DNA from 4 places in the Paenibacillus sp. 1182 genome. Region 3 is predicted to be linked to each of the others. Evidence: riboswitches for the same ligand, from Rfam matches in the RefSeq annotation. Region 3 holds a riboswitch; each other region holds the start of a gene.
What was found. Region 3 has a riboswitch for cyclic di-AMP ahead of JOD82_RS15590 (hypothetical protein). Riboswitches for the same ligand answer to the same signal wherever they lie in the genome.
Positions count from the first base shown of each region.

Region 1: it holds a riboswitch for cyclic di-AMP, as region 3 does, so the genes downstream of both, JOD82_RS02150 (3D domain-containing protein) here and JOD82_RS15590 (hypothetical protein) in region 3, are expected to answer to the same signal.
Region 2: it holds a riboswitch for cyclic di-AMP, as region 3 does, so the genes downstream of both, JOD82_RS27125 (resuscitation-promoting factor) here and JOD82_RS15590 (hypothetical protein) in region 3, are expected to answer to the same signal.
Region 4: it holds a riboswitch for cyclic di-AMP, as region 3 does, so the genes downstream of both, JOD82_RS17235 (TrkH family potassium uptake protein) here and JOD82_RS15590 (hypothetical protein) in region 3, are expected to answer to the same signal.

Region 1 is NZ_JAFICR010000001.1:432,494-440,159, reverse strand. Features, by position in the region: gene JOD82_RS02165 (PspA/IM30 family protein) at 1-489, opposite strand, end outside; gene JOD82_RS02160 (NADH:flavin oxidoreductase/NADH oxidase) at 578-1,600, opposite strand; gene JOD82_RS02155 (polysaccharide deacetylase family protein) at 1,906-2,712, shown strand; gene JOD82_RS02150 (3D domain-containing protein) at 2,906-3,574, opposite strand; cyclic di-AMP (ydaO/yuaA leader) riboswitch at 3,581-3,749, opposite strand; gene JOD82_RS02145 (amino acid ABC transporter ATP-binding protein) at 3,980-4,702, opposite strand; gene JOD82_RS02140 (ABC transporter substrate-binding protein/permease) at 4,689-6,152, opposite strand; gene JOD82_RS02135 (M20 family metallopeptidase) at 6,301-7,479, shown strand; gene JOD82_RS02130 (glycine-rich domain-containing protein) at 7,522-7,666, shown strand, end outside.
Region 2 is NZ_JAFICR010000020.1:9,920-17,585, reverse strand. Features, by position in the region: gene veg (biofilm formation stimulator Veg) at 1-164, opposite strand, end outside; gene yabG (sporulation peptidase YabG) at 366-1,262, opposite strand; gene rsmA (16S rRNA (adenine(1518)-N(6)/adenine(1519)-N(6))-dimethyltransferase RsmA) at 1,318-2,202, opposite strand; gene rnmV (ribonuclease M5) at 2,210-2,755, opposite strand; gene JOD82_RS27125 (resuscitation-promoting factor) at 2,902-4,050, opposite strand; cyclic di-AMP (ydaO/yuaA leader) riboswitch at 4,322-4,604, opposite strand; gene JOD82_RS27115 (TatD family hydrolase) at 4,806-5,576, opposite strand; gene JOD82_RS27110 (HD domain-containing protein) at 5,619-6,902, opposite strand; gene JOD82_RS27105 (AbrB/MazE/SpoVT family DNA-binding domain-containing protein) at 7,234-7,488, shown strand; gene rsmI (16S rRNA (cytidine(1402)-2'-O)-methyltransferase) at 7,613-7,666, opposite strand, start outside.
Region 3 is NZ_JAFICR010000007.1:115,270-122,935, forward strand. Features, by position in the region: gene kdpA (potassium-transporting ATPase subunit KdpA) at 1-1,486, opposite strand, end outside; gene JOD82_RS29780 (potassium-transporting ATPase subunit F) at 1,636-1,713, opposite strand; gene JOD82_RS15590 (hypothetical protein) at 1,897-2,292, opposite strand; cyclic di-AMP (ydaO/yuaA leader) riboswitch at 2,408-2,580, opposite strand; gene JOD82_RS15595 (glutathione peroxidase) at 3,047-3,532, shown strand; tRNA gene JOD82_RS15600 (tRNA-Leu) at 3,677-3,759, opposite strand; gene JOD82_RS15605 (hypothetical protein) at 4,102-4,323, shown strand; gene JOD82_RS15610 (helix-turn-helix domain-containing protein) at 4,449-4,832, opposite strand; gene JOD82_RS15615 (helix-turn-helix domain-containing protein) at 4,926-5,300, opposite strand; gene JOD82_RS15620 (MarR family winged helix-turn-helix transcriptional regulator) at 5,486-5,941, opposite strand; tRNA gene JOD82_RS15625 (tRNA-Leu) at 6,105-6,187, opposite strand; tRNA gene JOD82_RS15630 (tRNA-Lys) at 6,203-6,278, opposite strand; tRNA gene JOD82_RS15635 (tRNA-Glu) at 6,365-6,436, opposite strand; gene JOD82_RS15640 (DeoR/GlpR family DNA-binding transcription regulator) at 6,682-7,443, shown strand; gene JOD82_RS15645 (Cof-type HAD-IIB family hydrolase) at 7,513-7,666, shown strand, end outside.
Region 4 is NZ_JAFICR010000008.1:132,568-140,233, reverse strand. Features, by position in the region: gene sdhB (succinate dehydrogenase iron-sulfur subunit) at 1-283, opposite strand, end outside; gene sdhA (succinate dehydrogenase flavoprotein subunit) at 303-2,048, opposite strand; gene JOD82_RS17250 (succinate dehydrogenase cytochrome b558 subunit) at 2,142-2,816, opposite strand; gene JOD82_RS17245 (LysR family transcriptional regulator) at 3,043-3,948, shown strand; gene JOD82_RS17240 (potassium channel family protein) at 3,954-4,631, opposite strand; gene JOD82_RS17235 (TrkH family potassium uptake protein) at 4,650-5,990, opposite strand; cyclic di-AMP (ydaO/yuaA leader) riboswitch at 6,400-6,552, opposite strand; gene JOD82_RS17230 (CPBP family intramembrane glutamic endopeptidase) at 6,814-7,666, shown strand, end outside.

The DNA.
Region 1 (7,666 bases), on a different contig from region 3:
CGTATCAGAGCTAAAACCGTTCATAGCTTTGTTAATTTCAGTTTGCGCTTTAGCTGCGTTATAACGGGCAACCAGTGTCTCGCGCTTGTTTTTCATTTCTGTCAGCTGTCTGCGCATTTCATCCAGCTTGCCACGCAGGTTATCGGCTGCAGCTTTGTTCTGTTCGTAACCAGCTTTGAACTCGTTCATTTTTTGTTCAGCAGATTTCTTTTCTTCCAGCGCGCGACGGGCCAGATCTACATTTTGTGCTTTTGCAGCGGTATGTGCCTGTTCTTCGCGTTTCTTTACCAAAGCAGCCTGTTCTTCGTATTGCTGTTTGAATCTCTTTTCAATAGCAATTTGAGCGGCTACCGCTTTCTCTGCATCTTCCAGGTCCTCTTGCATATCACGAATGTATTGGTCCGTCATTTTAACTGGATCTTCTGCCTTGTCAATAATGGCGTTAATGTTGGACATCGTAAGATCTCTTAATCGTTTGAAAATAGACATGTGAAGTTCCTCCTAGAGTTGAATGCTTAAATTTTAAGCTCTGTACACATGTTTACGCAAGCTTTGCAAAGAGGGTTTCAAAAATTATCTAAAAGCCGCGCAAGTAAGGCTCTGGGATGTCGGCCTGTACTTTTAGCTCCCGCGATGCATGCAACGCCCAATAGGGATCACGCAGCATGGCGCGGCCTATTGCTACCAGATCAGCTTCTTTTTGCTGAACAACCCGACGGGCGTCCTCATAATCATCCAGTAATCCAACAGCAATTACAGGTACATTCAGCTTTTCACGGACGGTATGAGCTAAATCCACCTGATAGCCAGCACGCGCAGACGGCCCTCCGCCAGAACCAATTGGACCCTCGCCACCAGAAGAGATATGGAAAATGTCCACACCTGCATCACGATATCGTTCCCCTACACCTGTTATGTATTCCACATTATATCCATCCTCGACGTATTCTTTGGCAGATATCCGCATAAGCACAGGCATATCAGCAGGAAGAACCTCTTTAACAGCATGTATGACCTCAACACCGAACAGTGACAGATCCTGGCCATATTCATCTTCTCTCGTATTTGTTAAAGGCGAATGAAATTGATGGATCAGATAGCCGTGAGCGCCATGTATCTCAACCGTATCAAAACCGGCTTCCACCGCGCGGCGCGCGCCTTCTTTGTATGCCTGAACCAGTTCCCTGACTTCTGCTGTCTTTAAGGCGTGCGGCTTTTTAAGGCGTTCGCTAAAAGGAATCGAAGAAGGACCCACAGGTTGCTCAGCATCTTCGGCCTTGCGTCCAGCGTGGCCTAGTTGAATGCCAATTTTGGCACCATACTTGTGAACTTCCTCTACAATCTTACGATATGCAGGAATATGTTCGTCACTCCAAATACCTAAATCACGATCCGTAATACGTCCATCAGGATGAACCGCTGTCATTTCCACAATAATAAGACCAGCACCTCCTACTGCTCGGCTCACATAATGGACATGATGCCAATCCGTCGGATTTCCATCCTCGGCCTCCACACTGAATTGGCACATCGGGGGCATAACAATCCGATTTTTTAAAGAAAGCCCCTTTAATTGATAAGGAGTAAACAAGTCGGTCACTTTTATCCTTCCTTCCTTCAATTCCATGTCTGTATAATTATGAATTGCAACCCCATTATACACCAGCTGTCACGGGATACCGAATCCGTTGTAAGGCTAAAACTTGCGAAAATGCTCTTGTTTTCGGTCATGTTTAAGAGAATATGTACGTTTAGCTCCATCATCTTCATTGATAATCATTTCATCGCGAACTTCTTTCCAGACGTTTATGAGCCTAACTTGGTAACCAGCATATTTTTAATAGGACAGGTACATAATAGTCGAGAGCACCACTAGGTACCACTGCACGAAAAGGGGGGATACATATGCCGTACAGGGGAGTGTTGCCATGCTTGGCACTGTTACTAGCATTTTCAAGTTTACCCGTTCACGCGGATGCGCCTCCCAAGATCGGAACGCCCCATCCCAAGGAAGCAGCTGTTGCTTCTTCTGTACATCTGAGTACAGATCGAGCTACTCCTACATTAGCAATGTTGCGTAAAAAACATGCGGACATTTTTAAAATGTGCGGCCCACACACCCGCCAAATTGCCTTAACCTTTGATGATGTGCCCGATTCTAGGTATACGCCGCAGGTTTTGGACGTATTACACGCCAACGGCATCAAAGCCACCTTTTTCATCGTCGGTCACCGTGCGGAAAAGCATCCGGGGATTATACGTCGTATTATCCGTGAAGGCCATGCTATAGGAAATCATTCCTATACTCATCCGGATTTTAGGAAGGCTACACCAGAACGCTTTCGCAACCAGATTACAAAAACAGAACGTATTTTACAAGCCAGCGCAGGTTTTCGCCCCAAGTTGATTCGTCCACCCTACGGTGAAATTACAGAGCCTCAAATAAAGTGGGCACGTCGTCATGGCTACATGATTGTCAACTGGAATGTAGACTCTCTCGACTGGAAGGGACTAAGTAAAACACAAATTCAGCGAAATGTGATTCCAGCTACAGGGCCTGGCTCTATTATTTTAATGCACGCTGGTGGAGGTCAAAGTTCCAACTTGCAAGGCACTGTCCAAGCTTTGCCGGGTCTAATTCACTCTCTAAAAGCTAAGGGCTACAAATTTGTGACAGTCCCCCGGCTACTCCACACATCGGAACGAAAATAACAGTATGTTTATAATTGAGGTCCAAGCTAAAGCAACGTAAAAAGGCTGTCTTACCAGCAGAAGTATTCTGCTCGTCAAGACAGCCTTTTTACGGATAGGACCTGATAAGAGTCCGACCTAGATATATACGGATATAGGCGTTATGTTTACATAATATATATTATGTTTAATTAAACTGTATATACGTACAATGCTATTTATCAATAACGTACAGCTTCACATTTTGAAATCCAAAGTCGTTCACAAATGATTTGTTGCCTGGAATAAAGATATCAATCCGCTTTCCTGTAATGGCGCTGCCCTGATCGCGAGCGACAGCTACAAAAGAATGATCCGGCAAACCTGGATGGGAGTAGCCTGTAACCAGTACTTTCGTGCCCATCGGAATGACGTTAGGATCTACCGCAATTGTACCTAGTTTAAGCGGATTGCCGTAGTAGTCCACTGCGCCCCATTTACCATTCTCATCGGCTGCGGCAGAATACGCTGAAGCCTTAACGTCAACTATTTTGCTATAGTTGAATGTTTTACCCCAAGCTTCAATCGTTGGCGCCTCATTCGCTGCTGCTTTCTCCGTAAGAAGCTGCGGCTTCGATTCCGAAGCTGCCTTTACACTTTTTTCGCCAGGCACCTTAATTTGCAGACCTGCATATATATTGCTGGAGGCAATGTTTGGGTTAGCCTTTGTTAGCTCGTCTACCGATACTCCATAACGTTGAGCAAGCAAAAAGAAGGTATCGCCCTCTTTGGCAGTGTGAAGCGAGGCAGCATCCGCTATTCCAGCTGTCTGTGCCAACCCTGCAATAGCTGCGGCAAGCACCGCAATTTTCATCGTTTTACCAATATGTTTTAAATGTTTCAAAGATATGTACCTCCTCTTTTATGCCTGCGAAGTTAGCTGTCGGATTCGGACTCAGGAGAAGCCCTATGCTTGTGCAATTCACCCCTAGGCATATTCCTCATCGTCTTATGACGTATCGGAATGGCTGCCGTTGTTACGTCCCCCGCACTTCCCATAGTTTGGGCCAGCATTTCAGCGCTTGTCTAACCGCATGCTGTCCCGGTAAGTTTTGGCTTACTGCATAATATCACAATTTTGTAACCTTATCCGCATGAAAATGTTGGGAACCCTGAACATCATACTACACTCGTTACAATTTTGTCATTAAGAAATCGATATTTGTTACGAAAGTATGGGGAAATGGTGACAAAATAAGAAAAGCCCTCCGTCAACGGAGAGCTTTTTTATGATTAGACCAGCACTTTCTTACAATACTTTGGCAAGAAAATCACGAGTGCGATCATGGCTTGGAGTGCCAAATACCTGGTCTGGTGCACCCTGCTCCACAATTTGACCGTTATCCATAAAGATAATTCGATCGCCTACCTCGCGGGCAAAGCCCATTTCATGCGTTACAATTACCATTGTCATACCGCCTTCGGCGAGCTTCTTCATTACATCCAGAACCTCTCCAACCATTTCAGGGTCCAATGCAGAAGTCGGCTCATCGAACAGCATTACGTGCGGCTGCATGGCCAAAGCACGCGCAATCGCAATACGTTGCTTCTGACCACCGGATAGCTGGTTCGGATAGGTATTCTTCTTATCCTCGAGCCCCACGGTACGCAGGAGTTCTAATGCAATTTTTTCCGCTTCCTTACCTGACTGTTTTCTAACCTGCGTCGGTGCAAGCGTCAGGTTCTGCAACACTGTTTTGTGTGGGAACAGATTAAAATGCTGGAACACCATCCCCATTTTTTCCCGGGTTACATTAATATTATGACCACGAGCTGTAATCGGCTCGCCCTCAAATAAAATCTCCCCATCCGTCGGCTGTTCTAACAGATTCATACAACGCAAAAACGTACTCTTCCCCGAACCGCTGGGACCGATGATAACGACAACTTCTCCTTTGGCGATATCTATATCAATGCCTTTTAAAATCTCATTCTTGCCGAACGATTTACGCAATTGTTTAACGGTGATCACTGGCTCTCAACTTCCTTTCCCATAAACCAAGCAGCTTAGACAAGCTGAATGTCATTACAAAATAAATAGCGGCTGTGATTATGAACGGACTTAATCCTTCGTAGGTAATATTCTTAATGACCTGGGCTTGATACATAATATCCACCATACCAATAGTCGAAATAATGGAGGATTCTTTAATAATTGTAATAAACTCATTACCTATAGCAGGCAAAATAGATTTAAACGCTTGTGGCAAAATGACGTGACGCATAGCTTTGCCTCGTCCCATACCCAATGAGCGTGCGGCCTCCATCTGTCCACGGTCTACTGCCTGGATACCTGCACGGAAAATTTCAGCCAGATATGCCGAGCTATTCAGAGACAATGTGATTATACCGGACTGGAGTGGAGTAAAATTGACACCCAGCGTCAAAGCAATCCCGTAGTGAATGATCATGAGCTGCACCAGCATAGGTGTGCCACGCAGGATCTCCACATATGTGGTACCTAACCACTCAATGATGCGTATACCACTCATCCGCAACAAGGATACGATCAGACCAATGATAAATCCAAACAGTACTCCGAGTGCAGACAGCAACAGAGTGTAACCAATACCCGTAGCGTAAAGACTGCGGTATTTCCAAAAAATATCTACGATGTTATTAGAAGAAACCTGTCGATCTGCCGAGAGTGCACTCGCTTCTGTAGAAAACTTTTCAATCGACCCGTCCGCTTTCAGGCGAGCCAACGTTTTATTTACAGAGGCAAGCAATTCTGCGTTCCCCTTGCGTATACCTACAGCAGTTTCTGCTCCGGCATCCTCAGGTATCGCTTTGGCAAGTGTTACGGTCCCATCTAACGTGTACCCTTTAGCAACCGTATCTTCGATCACAACAGCGTTGATACGCTGGGTCCGCAGCTGGAGTACCAGATCGGATATTTTGTCCAGTGAGGTTACAGAGGCATTGGGTACTTTTTGAGCAATTTCTTCCTGAATACTCCCCTTTTGCGCGCCAATCTTCTCGCCTTTCAAAGCAGCCATCGTAGGATATTTGTCTTTATCCTCTGGGCGTACCATAATGACTTGCTTGGAGCGATAATATACATCTGAAAAATCAATGCTTTTTCTACGCTCATCCGTCGGTGTCATACCGGACAGTACCAAGTCTACGCGACCACTTTGCAGAGCAGGTAGCAAAGAGTCAAAACTCATGTCCTCAGGGACCATCTCCGCACCCAAATCTTTGGCGATTTCCTTCGCGATTTCCACATCGAAGCCAACAATAGTATCCTTACCGTTAATAACTTTATGAAACTCATACGGCGGAAAGTCGGCACTCATGCCCACTACAAGTTTTTTCTGTGGCTTTGCTTCCGTTCCGTATGCATTGAGCATGGGAAGACCCGTCAACAGCAAGATAACCGCCGTCAAAACCAGGGCGGTAAAACGATATGCCTTTTTCAATCTTTTTTTCTCTCCTTAAATTCTTTATAATAAATAAGATTGTGTCATTATAAATGAATATGCATGATTATGCAATGAATGTTATAGTACAATTTCAGCATACCTAGCGCAGTACCTACATTACAGCTTATATAAAGGAGTTTTCAGCATGAATTTTAAACAGACCATTCAAAAGACAATTGAGCAGCATGCCCCACGCTTTAAGGACATTTCGTTATATATTGGGGCAAATCCTGAACTTGGAAACGAGGAATTTCTGGCCGCTGCCCGTTTAAAAGAAGAACTCATTTTTCACGGTTTTGAGGTCCAGGCACCCGTATTGGGCATAGAAACAGCCTTTATTGCAACTTACAAAGCTGAAAAATCCGGACCGATTGTTGCTTTTCTGGCAGAATATGATGCTCTGAAAGGTTTAGGACACGCCTGTGGGCACCATCTGATATGCATGATGAGTACCGGTGCTGCCGTTGGCCTCAAGTCGATCATCGACGAAACTGGTGGAGAAGTACGGGTATACGGCACACCTGCCGAAGAAACTCGTGGTGCTAAGGTCCCTATGGCCTCTGCCGGTTTGTTTGATGATTGCGACATAGCACTTATGACGCATCCTTATGATCGTTACGAAAAATCAGGCAAATCGCTGGCGATTGATGCTGTACAATTCGAATTTTTTGGTCAATCCGCTCACGCGGCTGCCAGCCCGCACGAAGGCATTAACGCGCTGGACGCTGTGATTCAAACGTTCAATGGCATCAATGCGTTCCGTCAACAAGTAAAAAGTACAGTGCGTATCCATGGGATCATTAATCAGGGTGGGCAAGCAGCCAATATTATTCCTGATTACGCCTCAGCCCAATTTTATGTAAGGGCCGCTACACGTCAAGAACTGAACCCGCTGACTCGCCGTGTTATTCAAATTGCTGAAGGAGCTGCTTTACAGGCCGGGTGTCGTTTGGAGACCTCCAATTATGAGACTTCTTATGATGAAATGGTCACGAACCGTGTACTTTCCGATGCGTTTACCGCAAATTTGGTGCAGGCTGGCATTTCGCAAGAAGATATAACGGAAGGCGAAGATCATGGCTCCATGGATATCGGAAATGTATCGCTTCATTGCCCTGCTATCCATCCTTACATTCAAGTTATTGACGAGAAGCATGCCTTGCATACACCAGAATTCCGCGATTTGGCGATGCAGGACCGAGCCATGGAAGGAATGCTGCTGGCTGCGAGAACTTTGGCATGGACTGCTTGCGATGTAATCACGAATCCTGAACTGCTAGCCCAGATAAAAAAAGAATTCGCTCTGCTGAATAACGAACGCTAAATCTTAATTCCGTGTTATTTCAGAAAGGAGTAGCCAGCCATCATGGATAGTATGAGTAGCTTTTGGACGTTGTTTATTGTGATAGACCTCATCATTTTTTGGTTTATATTCCGTGCATTACGCAGGAACCGGGGAAACAGAAAAACACGGCGCCGGAATGCTTTTTTCCTCAGCTCCCCTTCTCCTT
Region 2 (7,666 bases), on a different contig from region 3:
TGCTCCTGATCCAGCTTGACGATAAAAACAGAAGGGTACGTTTCTTCCAAGACACCAGTTCGTTCGACGGTCTTACGGCGTCCGCCGTTAGCCCGCAGCAAAATTTTTTGCCCTACATGTGCGTCGAGACTGCGTTTGATTTCCAACAGCGTATTTTTAGCCATTGCCTAACGACCACCTCTTTCCTTGTCCATTATAACGAATTTTAGAGGGATTGTCAAATCGAGCTAAATATTATAACAACACGAAAAATAAGTTGTCAATTTAATTTTTTGCGAACAGGAATAATTTATATAAAAAATGACAAAAAGCCTCTGAAAGCAGAGGCTTTTTGTTCAAGTCAATCCTATTGGCACATTTGAATCCTAGATTGCAGAAGGCGTTACTTTAAGCGTTGACAAATTTTCAAGCTTCGGCAGGCCGATGCGATAGCTTCCTCTGGTTTCAATTCCACCCACTCCGCGACTGCCGCTGATTGTCTGGTGAAACAGGTCCCCCATATTCACCGTATCACGGATCGAAGTAAAAGCCGCCTTGGCAGCCACGTAAACGGGGTCCAGCGCGTGAATCAGGATACGCCCTGGTGAGCTGGCGAAGTTCGCTCCCGCACGCAGCAGCGCCTCAAAATGGGACTGGCACGCCCCCGCTACAATGGTCAGCGAATCCAGATGACGTTCATATTGTCTTGCTACCTGAATTGCCGCCACAAAATTTTGCGAATTTTTATAACTTTTCAAGCTGTACAAATCGTAAGGCTGTGGCTGCTTTAGCACGCCATCATGTCCGGTAATCACTACAATATCCGGACGGATACGGGGAAGCAGCCGGTACAACGTATCCGCCATTGCCGATTCATGAACGTGATGTCCCTCTGCAGGAACACGGAGCTGTTCATATAAACTGAGACATTTTTTCAAATAGCCGGGATCCCCATCCAGATGAAGAACCTTTCCCGGCATTTCAAAATACGTTGACTCGACTGGATCACTCCAGTCCCCAACCAGAGCTGCCTGACTACGAGCAGCTTGCTGCTGGCGTGCCCGTTGCAACAGATTAAGAGACTCACCAGCCTTAATGTGAGCCTGCTGAGTCTTACCGCTAATCTGGTCTGCAGGCACTCTGACCAGATCGTTCACCGGGGAATCGGCCAGCAACCGAAATTCTATTCCCTTAATGATCGCTTTATCCCGCTGGATGTCCTCAACGCGAAACGTGACATCTCCGCCGTACGATTTCCGAACGACCAAGTCTCCTAAACTCATCACACTGTATCACCCCTCGTATATCGTATGGGTGAATGCACAGTTTGGTTCCAGCTTAGGATATACCTGCTTCCACCAGAACAGCACTGAGACGCGCAAATTCCTCAATACTTAGCGTTTCTCCTCGACGGGAGGGTTCAATACCAGCTTGTTGCAACAGCGGCTCCAGCGTGTCCCTGTTCTCTTTGGTGAAGAATCGGCTTTTTAAGTTATTGGAAATCGTTTTACGACGCTGGGCAAAAGCAGCATGAACCACTTCAAAGAAGTGCTTCTCATCCACCACTTCCACCGGAGGGGCTTCCCGTACACGCAACCGAATGACTGCAGACTCCACATTTGGCTGGGGAATAAATACTGTATTCGGTACAATACAGACCAATTCAGGTTCGCTGTAATATTGTACTGCAATGCTCAGGCTACCGTAATCCTTCGTTCCAGGAGACGCAGCCATACGCTCAGCCACTTCTTTTTGGATCATAACGACGATATTCTCCAAAGGGAGCTTGTCCTCCAGTAGCCTCATCAGAATCGGTGTAGTAACGTAATACGGCAGATTAGCCACGACACTTACTTTACTCACGTCTGCAAAATCAGCTGCAAACACCTCGCGTAAATCCAGCTTCAGCACGTCTCCATGACGTACCTTCACATGCTCATAAGGGGCCAACACTTCTTCGAGAATTGGCAGTAGCCGCTGGTCAATCTCGACAGCGGTAACTACCTTGGCCGATTGCGCCAGCTTCTCAGTCAAAGCGCCAATCCCAGGACCAATCTCAAGTGCGCCCTTCGTCTCATCCAATCCGGCAGCATTCACAATCTTATTGAGAATATTTTGATCAATCAGGAAATTTTGTCCCAAACTCTTTTTGAACGAAAAACCGTGCCGTTGAATAATTTCCTTTGTACGCCGCGGTGTTGCTATATCTTGAATTCCTGTCATACGGATATCACAATCCTTCACTTTCAATTTGTGCCAGCGCTCCGGCAAATTCCTCGCGGCTGATCTGAAATACAGAGAGCCGTTTATGTAGCTGCTTTCCGTTACAATAACCAATACCCAGCACATTCCCTAAGGCCATACGGCGTGCAGCAGCATTGGGGTGGGTGATAAGTCCAGCATCAATCAGGTCCGCCCACTCAATCAGCGGGTCGGCGCCTTCTACTGTCGTATGAACCCGTGCGAGAGCGTGTCTGATCGCTTCCGGTGAGGCATTCTCCACACCAATATCTCCTTTGCGCGTCGCTTCTGCCTCGGGTATAAAGGCCTGCTTGCAGCCGGGTACCTTGGAAGCGATAATCTTACGGATGCGCTCCCCTGCATGATCGGGATCGGTTAAAATGATGACCCCCCGCCGCTCCTGCGCCAATGCAATTTTACGCAGCGTCATTTTATTAATGGCTGAGCCGCCAGTTTCTATCGTATCCGCTTCAACAGCGCGGCGAATGGCCACCGTATCATCCCGGCCCTCTACCACGATCACTTCCTTGATCATTTGCATTTCCCTCCACTGCTACACAGCAAGCTATATTTATCTTTCCCTGCTTTTGAAAACAAAATAAGAAGAGGATATCCTCTTCTTAGCATGGCATAACTATGTTGTTAATACTATCGCATTGCCCTCAACATACACAACCTGTTTTAGTTGATTTCAGGCTTTACCGGTCCGATAACATATACGGTTTTACCGTGCTTACGACCAAATTGGTTGGCTCGGCTCAAACTCTCATAATACACATCGATTTTGTGGCCTTTAATCGCGCCACCGGTATCCTCCGCACGGCGGAAGCCCACTCCTTCGATATACACCCACCAGCCGATTGGAATTATACTCGGATCGACAGCGATGGTACGGCCTTCCGTCACGCGCGTGCCGGATGCAGTACGTGTACCGATACCTGGCTCCTGTGAGGAATACGCCGTCATGGAGACATTTTGTAAAACTTTGCTATATTTAAAATTGACGCCTGCTTTACGGACAGCACTGCCCGAACTAACCGTTGTTGTCTTAACCGCATCATTGGGACCGACGGAAGCAGCAAGAACGACCGGCTTTTTCTTCGTTCCTACCGCAATAACCTTATCCACACGGTTCTGTGCAACTTCCTTGTTAACCAGCTGTTTGGATACCAACTTTCCATCATGATATACCTTTTGAACGTGCTGGACTACCACACCCGATTTGCCGCTTTGAATGACCCGATTATCGCCTTTATAAAGACTTGGATCGGCCGTTTTGATGACCTGATAAGGCACCTGTTTTTTCTGTTCGACCTGCTGTTTCTTCACACGGACGATTTTTATGTCCATGTTAGACGAAACAGAGGCATCCAACGCAGGATAAACTTTATCCGTTGACGATAATTTATAGCCCGAGGTACGAATGGCACCTTCTACTGTATTTTCTGTTGTGTACAGCTTTTTCGTCTCATTGCCTGAAGATACTTTAACTTGATTGGCACGTTTAATGACTACGCGGTCCCCATCCTGTACTGCTCCATTTAGCGGCATAGAAATTGTATCATGCGGCTGAAGTGAAATGGAATGCTCGCTCAGCAAATCTTGAAGCTTGGATTCCCGGGTTTCTACCGCAGATGCCTTGCCATCAATGACAAAAAAGACTTGTTTTTTAGATTGCGTGTACATCAGAATTGAAATCATAATCGTTAGCGCGATTAGAAAAATAGCAACCAAAGCAGCCTGGCGCACATTCTCTTGCTTCCAACGCAATACGTAAGACATGCTGGATGAGCGTGACTCATGGGTCTCCTCTTTTTGGAAAATGCCCATTTCCTCCGTCCTCCTTACATAGCCCGCCGTCTGGAGTAAGACATAGTTGAGATTTGACGTGACTATAACAGATTTTCTACAAGACAAGCCCAAACTGCGACTGTCCTGCACCATGTACCCGTCTTCGCGGCATGCTGTCCTCCCCTGTTTAACCACAGTATGATGACAGATTTTCTTTTATTCACAACAAAAAAAGCCAAAGAAAGAGACTAGAGAGCTCTTTCGTGGCTTCCGGCATGTGTGAATATGCGGGAAAACTCATGCACGAGATGGCTTCTCTCTTGTTACGCTTACGGGGTTAGCTGTCGGGTTCGGACGTAGAGAGTCGCCCTAGCTTGGGTCAACCGCTCATGGCGGTCGCCTTCACATTCACCCCGAAGACCCAGAAAGAAATCGAAATACGGCTCCTCCACCTGTTCAATCCCATCCGGGAAAAGAAATTAGGTCGAGCCGGCTGGCGGAAGGGACGTTCCCTTCTTGCACATACGCCGGACATACTGTAAGCCATATCGGTTCCCCCGTTCCCTGTAAAAGGGACTCAGCGAGACTGGTTCATGAAATGACTTGTTGATGTTTACATTCAAACAACAATTCACTGAAAAGATGATATCCTGTTTCTATGCATGTTGTAAAGCAGGTTTCAAGTACATTTTTCAAAATATTCGGTTAAAATATTGTAATATTCTCGAGTTTCCTGCAACAAATTCATGATTAGCTTCGTCTATCTCTTTATTTTGATCGATTTCTTCGCTTTTTTATTGAATGTCAAATCGTTCCAAGGCATTTTGGGTCGTTATTGACACTAATTCCTCCACTGTAATCCCCTTAATTTGGGCTGCAGCCTCTGCTACCAGTCTCACATGCGCAGACTCATTTCGCTTCCCGCGAAACGGATGCGGCGTCAGGTAGGGCGCGTCCGTTTCAATGAGCAGACGGTCCAGTGGCACCTGTGCCAGCACCTCTTTTGGCTGCTTGGCATTTTTAAACGTAATAGGACCACCGAAGGAAAGGTGAAATCCCATATCCAGCACCATTTGGGCTGTCTCCCAGCTCCCAGAAAAGGAGTGCATGACTCCGCCAATCTCACCCGCTTTTTCCTCACGCAAAATCTTAACAATATCTTCATGGGCATCCCGGTTATGAATAACAATGGGCATTTTGAGCTCACGAGCCAGACCAATTTGATTTCGAAACACCCGATGCTGAACATCCTTCGGTGATGTATCCCAATAATAATCCAGACCGATCTCTCCGATGGCTACGACCTTCTTATGACTGCATAACGATGCAATCCATTCTAAATCTCCCTCTTGCATTGTAATCGCATCCTGCGGGTGCCATCCAACTGCCGCATAAATAAAATCATACGTCTCGGCCAATTTCATGGTGGATGGAATGGTCTCACGATTAAATCCGATATTGATCATCCGCGTTACTCCTGATTCGACAGCACGTGCTATAACTTCTTCACGATCTTCGTCAAATTGTGGCGCATCCAAGTGAGTATGAGTGTCGAACAAATCCAAGGTTTACATCTCCTTTTTTTACTTACATTTCTATATAGTTGTCTATTCTTTGACAAAATAATTCCTTATTTCGGCAGGAAGCCTGTCTTTTACCGCGTTCAATTTATTCTGGGGAAAATACATATGATATTTCCCTCGGTGAATACCACTTATGGAGCGCACAATTTCCGAAACTTCGGATATTTCACTCACCTCGCCCTGACGTCCAAGCAGTAAAATCTGGTTGTCCGTCGAGCCACCCTGCCGAAACACATCATAAGGAAGATCCGTCGGAAAATCAATTTCAAAATCATATTCAGGGTGCAAACCAGCCTCTTCCAAAGCTTTCCGAATACTGTCAATGGTATCTGTATCCATATTTTCAATCTCTACATATTTATACAATCTACGGTCCATAAAGCGGCTGCTCAAATCACTTAAAATTTCGTCCTTTTCTCGTTTCCACTGGCTAAATACGGTCTGAATTAATGACTCATCGAGCATCAGATATTGCTCTACTGTAAGCTCTCCTTTCAACAGATCCGGCAGCGGGTCCAGCAGAAAACCAAACTCATATCCGTTTTTAAACAATTCCTTTGCTCGCTTGAAAATTTTACGTAAAAGGATCTCCGAGCTGCGTGTTACAGGATGAAAATAAATTTGCCAATACATCTGATAGCGTGACATTAAATAATCCTCTACTGCATGCATGCCTGATTCCTTCACAACAATTCTCCCATTATGAGGACGCAACAGTCGTAAAATACGGTCCAAATCAATCGTGCCGTAGTTGACACCTGTCGAATGAGCATCCCGCAACAAATAATCCATACGATCGGCATCTAGCGGACTGGTCACCAAGTTAACAACAATCGGCTTATCATACGTTTTGGCTATAACCGCAGCCACCTTTTGTGGAAGCTTCTCGTCGACTTGCCGTAGCACGGCGTTGATCTTCGTGTCTCCCAGTACAATGCGGCATGTCCAATCCTCATGGTTCATATGAAAGGCTTCCTCAATTGAATGTGAAAATGGGCCATGCCCCACATCATGCAATAGAGCTGCACACAGAGCAACCAACCTTTCCTCTTTCGGCCAATCTGGGAAATCTCCACGTTCAAATTGAGAAATAATACTTCTCGTAATCTCATATACGCCCAATGAATGTGAAAAACGGCTATGCTCCGCTCCATGAAACGTAAGATACGATGTGCCTAACTGCCGTATGCGGCGTAAACGTTGGAACTCCGGCGTGTTGATCAACCGCCATATCACAGTATCCTGAACATGAATGTAATTATGTACCGGGTCTTTAAATACTTTTTCTTCACTGAGTGGCTGGTGCAAGATATCAGCTCCTTTAATATTCGGAATAATGGATTAAAATACAATAAAATCCTAAAGCATTTCCCTCATTCGACATTCTTTGTCGTAATATGTCGAATTATAGTTTTTCGACATTTCCAAATCGACAAATTGAATAAATCATCAATAAGATAAGGCAATGCACATGAGTAAAGCTCTTTAATCTAAATACTTTTGCATAATCAGACTGTTACTACATTTTTTAGGTTGACTGTTTTGGGAATCGTTGGTATAGTAAATATCAGAAAAGAGAAAATTTTGTCGAATCATGACACTTATATTATTTTAAACGGCGAGAGGAGCCTGATTTATTATGATGAAATCCACTGGTATTGTAAGAAAAGTCGACGAGCTCGGACGTGTTGTTATTCCAATCGAATTGCGCCGTACCCTGGGAATCGGGGAAAAAGACGCGTTGGAAATTTATGTTGATGGCGAACGCATCATGCTTAAAAAATACGAGCCTGCTTGTATCTTCTGCGGTAATGCTGAGAACGTAATTTACTTCAAAGGGAAAATTGTTTGCCAAGATTGCATTTCTGAAATCCCAACACCTGTGACAAACTGAGAATTTTAGTATATAATAGACTTATCAGATATTGTTAATTCTAACCTTTTTCATATACACTCCTTGTTGCCTTCCACGGTTTGAACCCAACCGTTGGAAGGCCCTTTTTTGTTTAGGCAGATATTCATAAGAGTGCGTTGTAAACATCTCTCTTGGAGATTGCACGATCTGTGGCTGT
Region 3 (7,666 bases):
ATACATATCGCCCGAAGAACATAACCATCCCCGTTGTTACATTCCAGAATACGTTGTTATCTGAAAGACCTTCAAACCCCGAACCATTATTTGCGGCAGATGACGCATATTCATAGAGCACCTGAGTCAACCCGTGATAGCCAGGGTTAGTGACCGCATCATATCCCCAATGACTCATAAACGCAAGCGCAGTTGGGGCGAGAATGAGAAACGGATGTACCAAAATGGCAATGGCGATCAGCTTCATTTCCTTGCCTTCAATTTTCCTTCCCATAAATTCCGGAGTTCTCCCGACCATCAGTCCGCATATAAACACACCCAGAATCGCATACATCAGCATATTCATCAGCCCGACACCCTTGCCGCCAAAAATGACGTTTAGCATCATTTCTCCCAAAGCAGCCATGCCACCTAGCGGGGTTAGTGTATCATGCATATTATTGACCGAACCTGTCGTTGCCGCTGTTGTGACCGCAGTGAATAAAGCCGATTGTCCAATACCGAAACGAACCTCTTTCCCTTCCATGCTTCCCTGAGAAGCATCCACACCCAGTGTCTGGATTAACGGATTACCTGTCTTCTCAGACACATACGTAATGGATAGAAAAATTAGAAACAATACCATCATGGAGCTAAAAATAATCCAGCCCTGCTTACGATTACGGGCAAACAATCCAAAGGTATACGGCAACGAAGCCGGCATTACCCACATTGCCAAAATTTCCAGCACGTTCGTCCAAGGACTTGGATTTTCAAAAGGATGCGCAGAGTTAGCTCCCGCATAACCGCCCCCGTTCGTCCCCAAATGCTTGATGGACTCCAGAGAAGCAATGGGTCCCATAGAAATTTGCTGTTGTGTTCCGCTCAGCGTCGTAAGATCCGCCGTAGGCTGTAGCGTCTGTGGTATCTTCAATCCCACCAGCACCAGCGTAAGCACAAAGGCCAGTGGCAGGAAAATCCTTATAATAGCTTTAATAAAATCTTGAAAGAAATTGCCCATCCCTTCACCGCGCCGCGTCAATCCTCTCATAAAAGCCGCAGCAACCGAAAAACCGGAAGCAGCCGAAGTGAACATCATCATCGTGACGAACGCCATCTGTGTCAGATACGTAAGCCCGCTTTCTCCGCTATAATGTTGGAGATTCGTATTCGTCATAAAGCTGATTACCGTATTAAAAGCTAGTGATGCTTCCATATTACTGTTTCCAGCCGGATTACCGGGAAGCATTCCCTGTAAACGCAACAGCAAGTAGCTGATTGCCACAAGCACGACGTTCGTAGCAATGAAACTCATAACATACGTAGTCCAACGCATGCTCTCCACTTTCTTCAAGCCTACTACCTTATAAATCAGCTTTTCTGTTCTGCCAAAAATCCGATCCGTTCGATTCGGTTCATTCGAGAATACATGATACATATATGTACCCATTGGCTTTACCAAGAGCAGCAATATAACGATCACAATTCCAATTTGAAGCAGCTCCATCCTCTATTCCTCCTTCAAAATGCTCCTGCGTTTGGAACAACAGACCCGATTAGACCATCTATGAAGTGCACACGTTTGCGAAAACCTGCTACCAATGATGCTTTAATGCTCAGATCTGTTGTTCCCGCCCGCTCTATCCCTACAAGTGACTAGAACTTTTCAGGGTTCAGGAGTGCGTAGATTAAATACATAAACACAATAGCCGTAAGCCCGAGTATAACGATCATCCTCTTCGTCCTCCTTTAGAGGTCTGCGCATCACACCAGCGTACAAACAGCAGTATCACTCCATAACTCACAGCCATGACGAGCAGCATGTATATATCCATCATGTTTATACCCTCCGTATCGATCCTCAGATCGCCATTCTTATTCCATCATAAAATCATAAAACAACTATGTCATAAGTGCTTATCCGTTCAGCAGAAAACCCACCTCTCCGTTCAATGTGTAGATCACATGGTCCGCTCCCAATCCCCGATAAATTCCTTGTGGATTACAGCCGTGTGTAATAACATAGATCGATTCCGATGTTAGTGGTCGACATATTTGCAGGAAACGGCAAGTCAGATTCAAGCTGTTCTCGAACAAATACACACTACCAATTTCTTTTTTTGGAAAATTCCATTTTCCCGCTTGCATGGTATTGATGCGGACAATGTGCTCCACACCCATTTTTTTGAGCTGTCGTTCCTCCTGGGCGCTATTCGTGAGAACTGCAAACGCCAATTTTTTGAAAATAAGCAATTTCACAAAACTTCTGCCCGCTTCATTCGGTGCAGTGACAATAATTAACCGACCTTCCATCAGTAGCTCCTCTCCCGGTATAAAAAGACAACAAAAAGAAGCCGAAGGAAAAAGGCTTTCCTCCGGCTTCTGACATATCCATGATAAAATAAACCATGGCTGCACACGGCGGTTTGTTGCCTCTCCCTGTACGCTTACGAGGTTAGCTGTCGGATTCGGACGTGAGAGTCGCCCTATTTCTGGCACTTGACCGGAAAATTCACCCCATGAGACACACGGCTTCCGAAGCCGTACAGTCTCGATTGGTTCCCCCGCTTTTGCAACTGCAAAATTCAGCGCTATAGACATTTCGTTGTTGCTTCATTCAAGTTAATTTGAAATTACGTCTTGAATCATACACCCGCGCATGGAAGACTGTAAAGCTCAACTGCAGGGTTATAAATCGGGCTTTAGAGCATAGAAGATTAATAATAACGCTTACAATGCAACTATGCTTCTCACATCTCCTTTAATCTCTGTTTTTCATCCCTTTTTGAAAATGACAAGCATGTCAATATTGGCGTAGGGTAAAGCGTTATTGGCCTTTTTTTGTAAAAAGAGAAGAAAATACGCTATATGTACCAGCTAAACACCGATTTAACCCGCTTTTATAAGAAGAAACAACTTAATTCGCTCCATTTGCGGTGCGATTTACTGTTTTGAGCAAAATACGATTTTACAGCGCCTGAAGGCTTTATACAGCTTTTCCAGGCTTGCAACCCTTCTTTAAATTGTCTAAAATTTAATTGCTGAATATTGAATGAGGAGAGATGCTATGACCGTTTATGAATATGATGCGCAAACCCTGCAAGGGAAACAAATTCCGTTATCCACATTTGAAGGGAACGTTCTGCTTATCGTGAACACTGCCAGCAAATGTGGGTTAACCCCCCAATACAAAGCGCTACAAGAGCTATATGACCAGTATCATGAACAGGGGCTCGAAATTTTGGGATTTCCCAGCAACCAGTTTGCCAAACAAGAGCCAGGTTCCAGTGAGGAGATCTCCGAGTTTTGCCAGATCAATTATGGTGTCACCTTTCCGATGTTCGCCAAGACAGATGTCAATGGCGATCAAGCACACCCCTTATTTCGCTACCTGACCCAAACAGCTCCGGGGGTATTAGGGTCCAAAGCGATCAAATGGAATTTTACTAAATTCTTAATTACAAGAGAAGGTAACGTGTTTAAGCGCTATGCACCGCAAACCACTCCAGATAAACTGGCGGGAGATATAGAGAAGCTTTTGCAGCAAAACTGACATTCTTCATTATCACAGTTAATAAACGACCTGTTGCAACCGTGGCTTCCGTGGCTAAAGAATATAACGAAAATGCTTAACAAAAAAAGCACCCTTTCACGTAAACCGTGTCAGGATGCTTTTTTAACTAGGTCTTGCATATAATGCGGTCGAGAGGACTCGAACCTCCACGGGCGTACGCCCACTACCCCCTCAAGATAGCGTGTCTGCCATTCCACCACGACCGCAAATCATAATGTATTGAGGCAACAGATTTATTATACTCTCTCATCAACTATTTGTAAACAAAAATATTATAATTATTTTAACTTACATATATGAGCGATAATAATACCGTCCTGCATAAAGATAACCGCTTGCTGAACTATGCATTAATGTTGCCCCCTTACGGATTATCAGAACCACCTAGCACTTAACTAAGTAATTAATTTGACGAAATAACGTATTTACGATTGTAAAAACACGTATAAAAGTGTATCATAGTTTCAGATGGTTAATTCTAACATGTTTACTGATGATTATTATAACACACCAATTATTCCGTAAGAATCCGTAAGGGGCGATTTCTTTTGAACAACAAAATGCCTGTCACCTCCTTCGGGTGGGCCATCAAACAACGGCTTGTCGAACTTCGACTGGATCAGAAAACATTTTGTGAGACACACAATATTCCGCCTTCACGCTTGTCCAATCTGATTCACGGCACCCGCAAAGCACAAAGGTACAGAAAACAAGTTGCTGCAATTCTGAACATCGACGATAACGATTATAAGGAGGCATCGCCACTCTAAATCCAACAAGCATTCCAGTTACATACAGGTCATTCCATATCACCAAGAAACCAAATAAACCCGTAAAGCGAACCCCTCCAGTTCGTTTACGGGTTTTCAACCCAGACAATCTTTAGCCAAAAAAATCATTCCGGCTTTGTTTTATCCTTCTCACTTTTTTGCTTACGATATTTCGCAAATTCAACATATTCTAAAATAAAATTCTGTTCTTCCGTCTCAAGATCTTCTGCCTGGCAATTCAGTGGCCCCATCACTCCAAAAAAATAAGCAGCCTTCTGCTCCTGAAGTACGCCTTCTCCCGGCTTAATCCCTTTCATTAACCAATCGAGCGATACATTAAAAAAGTCCGAAATCTGAATTAAATGAGTGGTACCCGGCGTTGTTTTCCCCCTTCTCCAATCACCGAGATTCCCTGAACTGATTTTAAGCTTTTCACAAAATGCCTTCTTGGTCATTCCCCGATCTTTAATCAAAGCTTCAATCCGTTGATAAATAGTTTGATCTCCCAAAATGTTTCCCCTCCGAAACAGTAACTTTTTCTGAAATAATTTTCATTTTTCAGCCTTACTCATTAGTAATCCCCATTAAATCCTAAGCAACCATTACCCTATAGTAGAATTGCGCTGGTTTTTCTCTTTACGAAAGCGGGTAAATTCAATATACTCAAGTATAAAATTTCTTTCCGCCTCACTAAGCGGTTCCCCCTGGCAATTCAGTTGCCCTGAAGCGTCAAAAAAATAAGGGTCTTGCGACTCCTTTAGCACCTCACCCTGTATATCTCGACCCAGCATAATCCAGTCCAGACTCGCATCAAAAAAAGAAGCGATTTCAATGAGTTTATTCGTGCCCGGCGTCGTTTTTCCTCTTTTCCAATCCCCGAAGTTCCCTGTACTAATGCCTAACTGCTGGCAGAACGCCTTTTTCGTCATTCCCCGTTCCTTGATGAGTTCCTCGATGCGATGGTAAATAGATTGCATAGAAGTTCCTTCCTCCCTAGCAGGCTCTCAAATAACGATATCATGTTCTCTGTTCCCATTTCAAAGATCACGTATGCTAAAATTACCGAATTATGTATGTTGGTTTCCATTATACCACAACACGCAACAAAAACCGCCTGTTTTCCGAAGAAAGGGCGGTCTTTAAGCCAGTCCACTTACGCCAATCACGTAGCAGAGTTGTCGATTTTAAGTAAAATATGCTTCAATTCATTCAAAGTTTCACTCAGATGCAATAAATCTTCTTCTGGCAGATACACCAGTCTTTCTTGAATTTTATTGGAGAAGGTATGAAATACCTGTTCACAAAAAGCATCGCCTTCCTGTGTAATCGCCACATTCACGACTCTGCGATCCGAATCACACGACTGGCGGTCAGCCAACCCATGCTCCACCAGTTTGTCCAGAAGAGGAGTCATGTTCGGACGTGAGACATTGAGCTGTTTGGATAAATCAGATACCGTAGACGAACGTACTTCACGCAGGAGCATTAGCACCTGAAAGTTATTAGGCGACAAGTGTAATGGGAAATCGAGCGGACCGTAGGTGAAAAATTTCTTCTTCACAATCGGAAACAAGCCCAAAATATTTTCTGATATATTTCCTAACAGTTGAGTGTCCATATTTTTCACCGTCACTTCATAAGTTTATACTTATCATTCTATAACATTATGGCGTTATATTATACTATGGAATCATTATTTCATCATAATCATTACTTTATTACATCATTACACAAATAAAAAAAGCCTCTACCGCGAGAGACTTTTCCGTTCATTCCATTGATGCGGTCGAGAGGACTCGAACCTCCACGAGCGTACGCTCACTACCCCCTCAAGATAGCGTGTCTGCCATTCCACCACGACCGCATAACAAAATATAAATGGTGAGCCATGAAGGACTCGAACCTTCGACACCCTGATTAAAAGTCAGGTGCTCTACCAACTGAGCTAATGGCTCATGCTGTTCATCCAAGCTGTCCGCCATTAGACCAGACCTCAGGAATTTCCCTTAAGCATGCAACATGTAGTCTATAAAGACAACAATGACCCGTAGGGGATTCGAACCCCTGTTACCTCCGTGAAAGGGAGGTGTCTTAACCCCTTGACCAACGGGCCTTATTATTATGCGCCAACTTGGCGACAAGAAAGAGTATATCAAATAGAATAACAAATGGCAATACTTATTTTTGAAATTTTAAAAAAAGCAGTTTTTATCATTACAAAATGCATGTCCACTTACATTAACTTATCTAGAATCATTTAATCCCTGAAAAATCATGATAAATGATTGCAATATCACTTACATTTACTTATAATCACTTACGAGATACCGAAATCATTATATATCAGAGGAGCTTTCTATGTATCAGGAAGAACGAATGTTAAAAATCGTTGATTACTTACAGCTTCACAAGCGTATTTCGGTGGATGATATTTGTGAAATTTTTAATGTTTCACGGGATACGGCCCGTCGAGACCTGGTAAAACTTGAGGAGCATCAAAAAATTATTCGCACCCGCGGCGGCGCCCTTCTCCCTAAACTGCATCACGATCCAATTGGAAATTATAACGAAAGACTGCTTACTGTATCTGAGGAGAAACAAGTGATCGGACAATTGGCTGCCAACATGGTACGAGATAGGGATCGTATTATATTGGATTCCTCTACCACCGTACAGGCGTGTGCAGAAAGACTGAATGTGCAGGAATGTTCGGTTATCACCAATTCAATTAATCAGGCCGACGTACTATCTGGAAAAGACGGTGTCTCCATTCATCTGTTGGGAGGCCGCCTGCAAAAAGAGCACCGGTATGTATATGGCTCGTCCGTAATCGCCACTTTGTCTCACTATTTTGTAGACAAAGCTTTTATCGGGATTGGAGGCATATCATCTCACGGACTAAGCCTGATTCATGAAGAAGACGGTATGCTGAAGCATCAGATGATGAAACAGGCGGATCAGGTGATCATCCTTGCGGACCATTCGAAATTCGGAATTAATTTCCCGTATCGTTTTGCTGATTTATCTGAAGTTAATATCGTGATCACCGATCGCTTGCCAGAACCAGCAATGCTGGAAATTTTGCAACATCATGATATTGAAGTTGTTGTCCCCTCATAAAATATGAGACTGCTTAGCTAGAACTCAAGATTTATCACAGAGATATCGAAAGACAGGAGTTGGAGAGAAATGAAACTGTTTGCGATTGATATGGATGGAACACTGCTGAACGAGGAAGGAAAAATAAGCAAAGTGAACGCGGAGGCTATACGCCAAGCACAAAAGCAAGGCGTTCAGGTGACAATTGCCACTGGTAGAGCCGCTTATGACGCCTGGACAAAGC
Region 4 (7,666 bases), on a different contig from region 3:
TATCGACGAGTGCTGCACAGGCCTGACGTGGCTTGCCGTTAATCACCATGGAGCATGCTCCGCATACTTCCTCCAGGCAATTCGACTCCCAGCATACCGGAGCCGTCTCTTTACCGTGGCTGTCCACCGGGTTACGCTGAATTTCCATCAGCGCGCTAATCACATTCATCCCCGGACGATAAGCTAATTCGAATTCTTCCGTATAGGGACTGGCTTTAGGATCAGCTTGACGGGTCACAACGAACTTCACTGTTTTATTCGACTTCACTGCTTGCTCCGACATCTAAATACACTCCCTTCCGTTATTTGTTCTTGGAATAATCCCGAATACGCGGCTTGATCAGCGAAACATCCACCGCTTCATACGAGATTTGTGGTCCTTCCGGTGTCCAGTCCGCAATCGTTGTTTTCAGGAAATCCTCATCGTTGCGATCCGGGAAGTCTGGTTTGTAATGGGCCCCGCGGCTTTCGTTGCGCAGTAGCGCACCTTTGGTCATCGCTTCAGCCAGCTCCATCATATTCCACAGTTGCCGTGTAAACGCCGCACCCGCATTGTTCCAACGCGAAGCGTCATTGATGTTAATGTTAGAGTAACGCTCCTTCAGCTCCTTGATCTTGTGGATCGTAGCTTCCAGCTTGTCATTATAACGAACCACAGTCATGTTGTTCGTCATCCACTCACCCAGCTCTTTATGAAGAACATAAGCATTTTCTTTTCCGTCCATATGCAAAATACGCTCATACTTCTCCGTCTGCTGATGAACTGCCGCATCAAATACGGAGGTAGCTATATCCTGTGCAGATTTTTTCAAGCCTTTAATGTATTCCACAGCCTTAGGTCCAGCCACCATCCCGCCGTAAATGGCTGACAGCAACGAGTTCGCACCCAAACGGTTCGCACCGTGATATTGGAATTCACACTCACCAGCCGCGAACAAGCCCGGTATATTCGTCATCTGATTGTAATCGACCCACATACCGCCCATTGAATAATGAACAGCCGGGAATATTTTCATCGGGATTTTGCGCGGATCGTCACCGACGAATTTTTCATAAATTTCAATAATGCCGCCCAGCTTTACATCCAGCTCTTTCGGGTCCTTGTGGGACAGATCGAGGTAGACCATGTTCTCGCCATTAATACCCAGTCCATCATCAACGCATACACTGAATATTTCACGTGTCGCAATATCACGAGGGACCAGATTTCCATAAGCCGGATACTTTTCTTCGAGGAAATACCATGGCTTACCGTCCTTATACGTCCAAATACGACCGCCTTCTCCCCTTGCCGACTCGGACATGAGACGCAGCTTGTCATCACCTGGTATAGCCGTCGGATGAATCTGGATAAACTCACCGTTCGCATAGCGTACGCCTTGCTGATACACTGCACCGGCAGCCGTGCCCGTATTAATGACGGAATTCGTGGTTTTACCGAAAATAATCCCGGGGCCACCAGACGCCAAAATAACTGCATCCGCCGCAAAAGTCTTCACTTCCATCGTACGCAAATCCTGCCCGCAAATCCCTCGACAGATGCCTTCATCATCCAGTACAGCCTGTAAAAACTCCCAGTTCTCGTACTTGGTCACCAAACCCGCAGATTCCCAGCGCCGTACCTGCTCATCGAGAGCGTACAGAAGCTGCTGTCCTGTCGTCGCACCGGCAAAGGCGGTCCGATGATGCTGGGTACCGCCGAAGCGGCGGAAGTCCAGCAGTCCTTCCGGTGTCCGGTTAAACATGACGCCCATGCGGTCCATGAGATGAATGATCCCCGGAGCCGCTTCGCACATCGCTTTTACCGGAGGCTGGTTGGCCAGAAAGTCCCCGCCATAGACTGAATCATCAAAGTGAATCCAGGGTGAGTCCCCCTCACCCTTGGTATTAACCGCACCGTTGATGCCGCCTTGAGCACAAACGGAGTGGGACCTTTTGACCGGAACCAAAGAAAATAAATGAACGTGAACTCCCGCCTCTGCCGCCTTGATCGTAGCCATTAGACCTGCCAGACCGCCGCCCACGACAATAATGTTGGATGCTGCCATTTCTGCTCACTCCTTTTTTTCAGGATTTTAACCAAATCCCCTTTTACGTTTGAAAATAGAATCTCAACACGATGTATAATTGATATGAGTCGTTTATAGTAGCTGTTTAAAAGCGCCGCATTGCACCAAGGCAGTTGCCGTTTCCTGAAATTCCGCACTGCGGAATGCAAGCAGGGAAGCGATGAAGCCGATAGACACCACCACGAACAGGGTCATACAGATATAAGAAGATACTTTTTGCGCACGTGGTCCCACGGTAATCCCCCAACTAACCATAAATGCCCACAGTCCGTTAGCAAAGTGAAAGGATGCCGAAACGACACTGATTAAATACAAAATGAAATAAACCGGGTTCGTCACGATGCCATGCATGACTCCGCCTAGCTCCTCATGGGTTACATTACCCAGAGCCACCTGAAAGCGCGTGTCGTATACGTGCCAGATAATAAATACAAATGTAATGACGCCGGAAATACGCTGGAACAGAAAGCGCCAGTTACGTGAATAGCCGAATCTTTTGACATTCGGGTCAGCCTGATAAGCAATATACAAGCCATAAATTCCGTGGAACAGTAATGGCAAGTAGATGAATAACGTTTCTAGCACAATAACCAGTGGCAAACCATTCAGGAAGGCCACGCTGCGATTAAATCCTTCCTTGCCGCCCTCCACCGCTGTGAAGTTCGTCACCAAATGCTCAACAAAAAATAGAGCCAGCGGAATGACGCCAAGAAGCGAATGCAGCTTTCTGGAATAAAATCCTCTCATCTAGGTCATGCTCCCTTCTCCCGATAATAGCGTTTTCAATAGTAATATAACATATAAATTGACAGTTTCCGACAGGAAATGTCCAACAAGGTGTCCCTTATAAGGAAAAACAAAAGTGTGAACATCTTGTGTCGCTTTCATGTTACTCCTTTTCGGCTTATAATGGAATTGCAATATACGTATTAATTATTATGTCTTTTTTGCATATAGAGAGGAAGTGGATGATTTGTTTGAGGATTTGAACGCTTTTGCCGTCATTGTCGAGCAGTCCAGCCTGAATAAAGCCTCCAAACTGCTGAATCTGTCCCAACCTGCCCTGTCTCGCAAAATTGCCAAGCTGGAGGAAGAGCTGGGTGTGAATCTCTTTGATCGTCGGGGCAAACGGCTCGAAATTACGTCCACTGGCCGATTTGTTTATACATTCGCGCTAGAGCAACGGCAACGACAGCTTCGCTTTTTACAAAAGCTGTCCCAGCACAAAAATGAAGCCCAGAGTATGCTTACACTCGGCGCAAGCCTCACGACGCTCCAAACGACGCTGCCTACCCTCGTCGAAGCTTTCATGAGCAAGCATCCTCAAACCGAGCTGAAGCTGCTCACCGGTAAAACCCATGAAATCGTCGCCTTTGTACGTGACAAAAAAGCAGACGCCGGTATTGTCGGGTCTGCCATTCATGAAGCTGGACTGCGTTGCATTCCGCTATTTGATGATCATTTGGAGCTCGTCGTTCCCATCGGACATGAATTAACGGTCAAGACAGGAACAGCCTCGATGAAAGATCTGCAAGGATTGCCGATGATTATTTTCTCCAAAGGGACCTGGTACCGCAGTCTGACGGATGACTTGTTCCAGCGCAGCGGCATCATGCCGGATATCCGTATGGAAATCGACTCTTTCGAGGCGATTGTACGCCTGCTTCCAACCTGTAAGGCTTCAGCCTTGCTGCCCAAATCCTATTTGCGTAGCGAACTATTGCGGGATAATGGACTCACTGCATTGTACTTGCCCGATTTGAAGGAGACACGCCGAACGACCTCCCTCATTTACTCGGAGACGACCGATCTCGGTCCGACAGCACGACGCTGGATTAGCGAGACACGGGCTTCGTTTGCAGGCTACCGTATGGTGTAGAGGGTTTAATCCTCTTCATTAACATTAACAACCTCATCCTCAAAGCGACCGATATTGTCATTCGAACCGATGATGACCATAATATCGTCTGCTTTTAGCCGATCCATAGCCGTCGGTGCGATCAGGATACCGTTCGCTGTATGAAGCGCCACGACGCTACAACCAAAGCGAGTACGGGCATTTAGCTCTGCTAGCGTTTTGCCATTCAGACATGCAGGTACATTGAGTTCCACAATACTGTATTCCTTAGACAACTCCAAATAATCGAGCAAATTAGGCGTGACTAGCTGGTGAGCCACCCGGATACCCATATCCCGTTCTGGATAAATAATCCGGTCCACACCGAGCTTTTCTAACGCACGCCCGTGCAGCACAGATATGGCTTTGGCTACAACTTTTTTCACACCCAGCTCCTTCAGCAAAATGGCGGTGAGGATGCTTACCTGAATGTCATCACCAATAGCAACAATGCCACAATCGAAATTACGGATGCCCAGTGATCGCAACGAGTCTTCATCGGTAGCGTCCGCCACGACAGTATGTGTCAACATCTCACTCATACTGTCCACAACATCCTCATTCCGGTCAATGCCTAGCACCTCGCACCCCATATCCACCAATTGCAAAGCCAGGCTTGAGCCAAACCGCCCCAAGCCAATAACTACAAACTGCTGCGTTTTCATATCTACTCGAAAACTCCCTTATCCTATAATCATTTTACCTTCCGGATGACGATATAATTCTTTACCCTTTTTCGGCCCCAGTGCATAAGCTAGCGTGAGTGGCCCCAGTCTACCTGCAAACATCGTCAGGGTAATCACCAGCTTACCTATGACTGTTAAATCAGGTGTAAGCCCCATCGACAGCCCCACCGTACCAAACGCAGACACCGTCTCAAACAAGATCATCAGAAAATGATGATCTTCGGTTGCCGACAAAATCATGGTCACCCCGATCACGAACAGCAACCCCAGCAGTGTAATGGTCAAAGCCTTGTAAATTCGTCCCTGCGCAAGTCGGTACTTGAACAGTACAATATCTTCCCGCCCCCGCAGCATCGAAATCACTGCTCCAATGAGCAGGGCGAATGTTGTGGTCTTAATCCCGCCTCCAGTGGAGCCAGGGGAAGCCCCAATAAACATGAGTATGATGATAAAAAACTGCGTAGCCTGCCGCAAGCCTGCGATGTCCAGCGTATTGGCACCTGCGGTACGGGGAGTAACGGACTGGAATAAAGATCCCAGTAGCTTACCACCCCAATCAAGCGAGCCAAGAGTCTTTGGATTCGTAAACTCAAATACAAAAATCACGAGCGTGCCGACTACAATCATAGCGCCCGTCATGCTGAGTACCACCTTGGTATGCAAGGACAGTCTCTTGCGCTTGCGATATTCTGCCAGGTCTGACATCACTACAAAACCAATGCCGCCAGAAATAATTAGAAACATTGCGGTAAAATTAACAATCGGATCATATACATAACCTGTCAAGCTGCGAAATTCACCGAATAAATCAAAACCAGCATTGTTAAACATGGAGATGGCATGCCAGATTCCAAAATAAATCGCCCTGCCTACAGGCATATCAAAGGACCAGCGAACCGAGAATATCGTAGCGCATACGCCTTCAATAACCAGTGAGTACAGTAATACCTTACGGATTAACCCGACAATTCCCTCTACAGAAGTCTGATTCATCGCTTCCTGCAAAATGAGACGCTCCCGCAAGGAAATCCGACGCTTGAACACCAGTGCAATCAAGGTAGCCATGGTCATAAAGCCAAGACCGCCGATCTGGATCAGCGCAACGACGACAACTTGACCAAAAGTGGTAAAAAAGAGCCCGGTATCCTTTACGACAAGCCCGGTTACACAGGTCGCAGAGGCGGCAGTAAACAAAGCGTCTATAAACGCAAGTGGCTTTCCTGTTGTATTGGAGATCGGCAGCATTAACAATAAACTACCTATAAGAATGATAATGGCAAAGCCCGCAACGAATATCTGCGGTGGAGAAAGCCGAAGCCAGCTTGCATTGGGATTCATCTATTCATCACTTCTCTCCTAATCCTTAAAACTATAAAAACAGTGATTTAATACGGTGTAAGCTCGCTACGCGTTCCATTTGATCTTCCGATCGTCGTTGCCCCTGAATTTTTTGATTTTTCCAAACCTTAAGTAACTATAATTAGCATTCCCTGAATACAGGAAGAATGCATGTCAAGCACTACTCGGCCCCCTGTGCTATTGGCGGGCAGTAGCGAAAGGGGCAGAATTGTTCTGAAGAAGCGAAGCGTTTGCCTTTATCTCCGGATTTTAACCATTAAAGGGGGTATACAATCAAAAAATCCGGGGATAACAGCAATCGGAAGAATAATCTGCACCCGCAGCGGTCTAACCAATCCAAACACTTTTATACGCACAAAAAAAGACACCGGAAAACCGAGTGCCTGACTTGGTTCCTGCTCATAGCCTACGAGGTTAGCTGACGGATTCGGGCAGCACAGTATGCCCTATTTACACTTCCGATCCAGCAGGATCGGTTGTAAAATTCACCCCAGTAACATGGTTCCCCCGTTTTCCCATAGAAATTCGGCTCAACTGTATATCATTACCTATGTATTTCATAGGCATTGCCTCAAGATTATAATCCTTCTATATCCAGATCACAAAACCAATTTCGCCGAAAAAACGTGAAATTGGCTTTATTTTGCGAATGGGCATCGTTTAATCGCAGCTTATCTAATTTTATTGGAACTTTAAAGTGCTTTCACTCTATTTTCATGAATATCGCTGGTCTGTTGGCGGGAACCTGTGCAGTATGATATCTTTAATGGATGTTCTTATTTACAGATTAAGGAGGAAACTCATGAATCCTATCGGGAAACCGGTCGTGCTCACGGCCAACTTCAAAAAATTAGGCTTGCTGGGCGGGATTGGCCTGATTTGCTTTTTTATCTTTCAATTGCTTATTCCCTCGCTTAGCAATCCGAGTCCAGAATCAGTAATGAACGCAAAGGTCATCAGCAAACAAGAAGCGGTCATACACGCATTGGACTTCGCCCGCTCCGAGCTGGGCTATACTGAATCACAGCCTGAGGAGCCTGTCGTGACCTATCAGGCCGAAACAGATTTGTACGGTTATTTATCTAGAGAAAAACTGCTTCAACAGTACGACCGTACATGGAAAAAACGTTACCCTTACGAAACCTTTCGGGTCGATCTGCCTGAATCCTCAGCGAAGAGTAAACTGCAAATTCATGTGGATTTATCCACTGGGAAGGTCGTTAGCTTTAAACGGATCACCTCCAATACCAATTACACACAGGCTGATATTTCTACGGATGAACAAGCACGTAACAGGCTTGTACGTGTGGCTGAGGACGGCATGACGCTCGAAGCCAAGGAGCAGGCGGCCGGAGTATGGGTCAAGCGCTTTGGCTTTAAGCCGTCGGATTTGAAGCTCTCGACCACTGAACAAGAAGGCGGATTAAAGTATACCGTAGACGATAAAAAAATCGGCGCCTCGGTACTTACACTGGCTTTTACTTTTGAAGACGGTGATGTTCGCTCCTTCACCCAAAGCTTTTCGGCCCCGTCGTCCTATACCGATTATATCGAAAAGCAAACATTTTGGGCGAATTTGATGACCTATGCGGGTTATGCCCTATTTAGCTTTGTACTGGGTGTACTTGCCATTGTGTATGCGTCACTCACCCGAC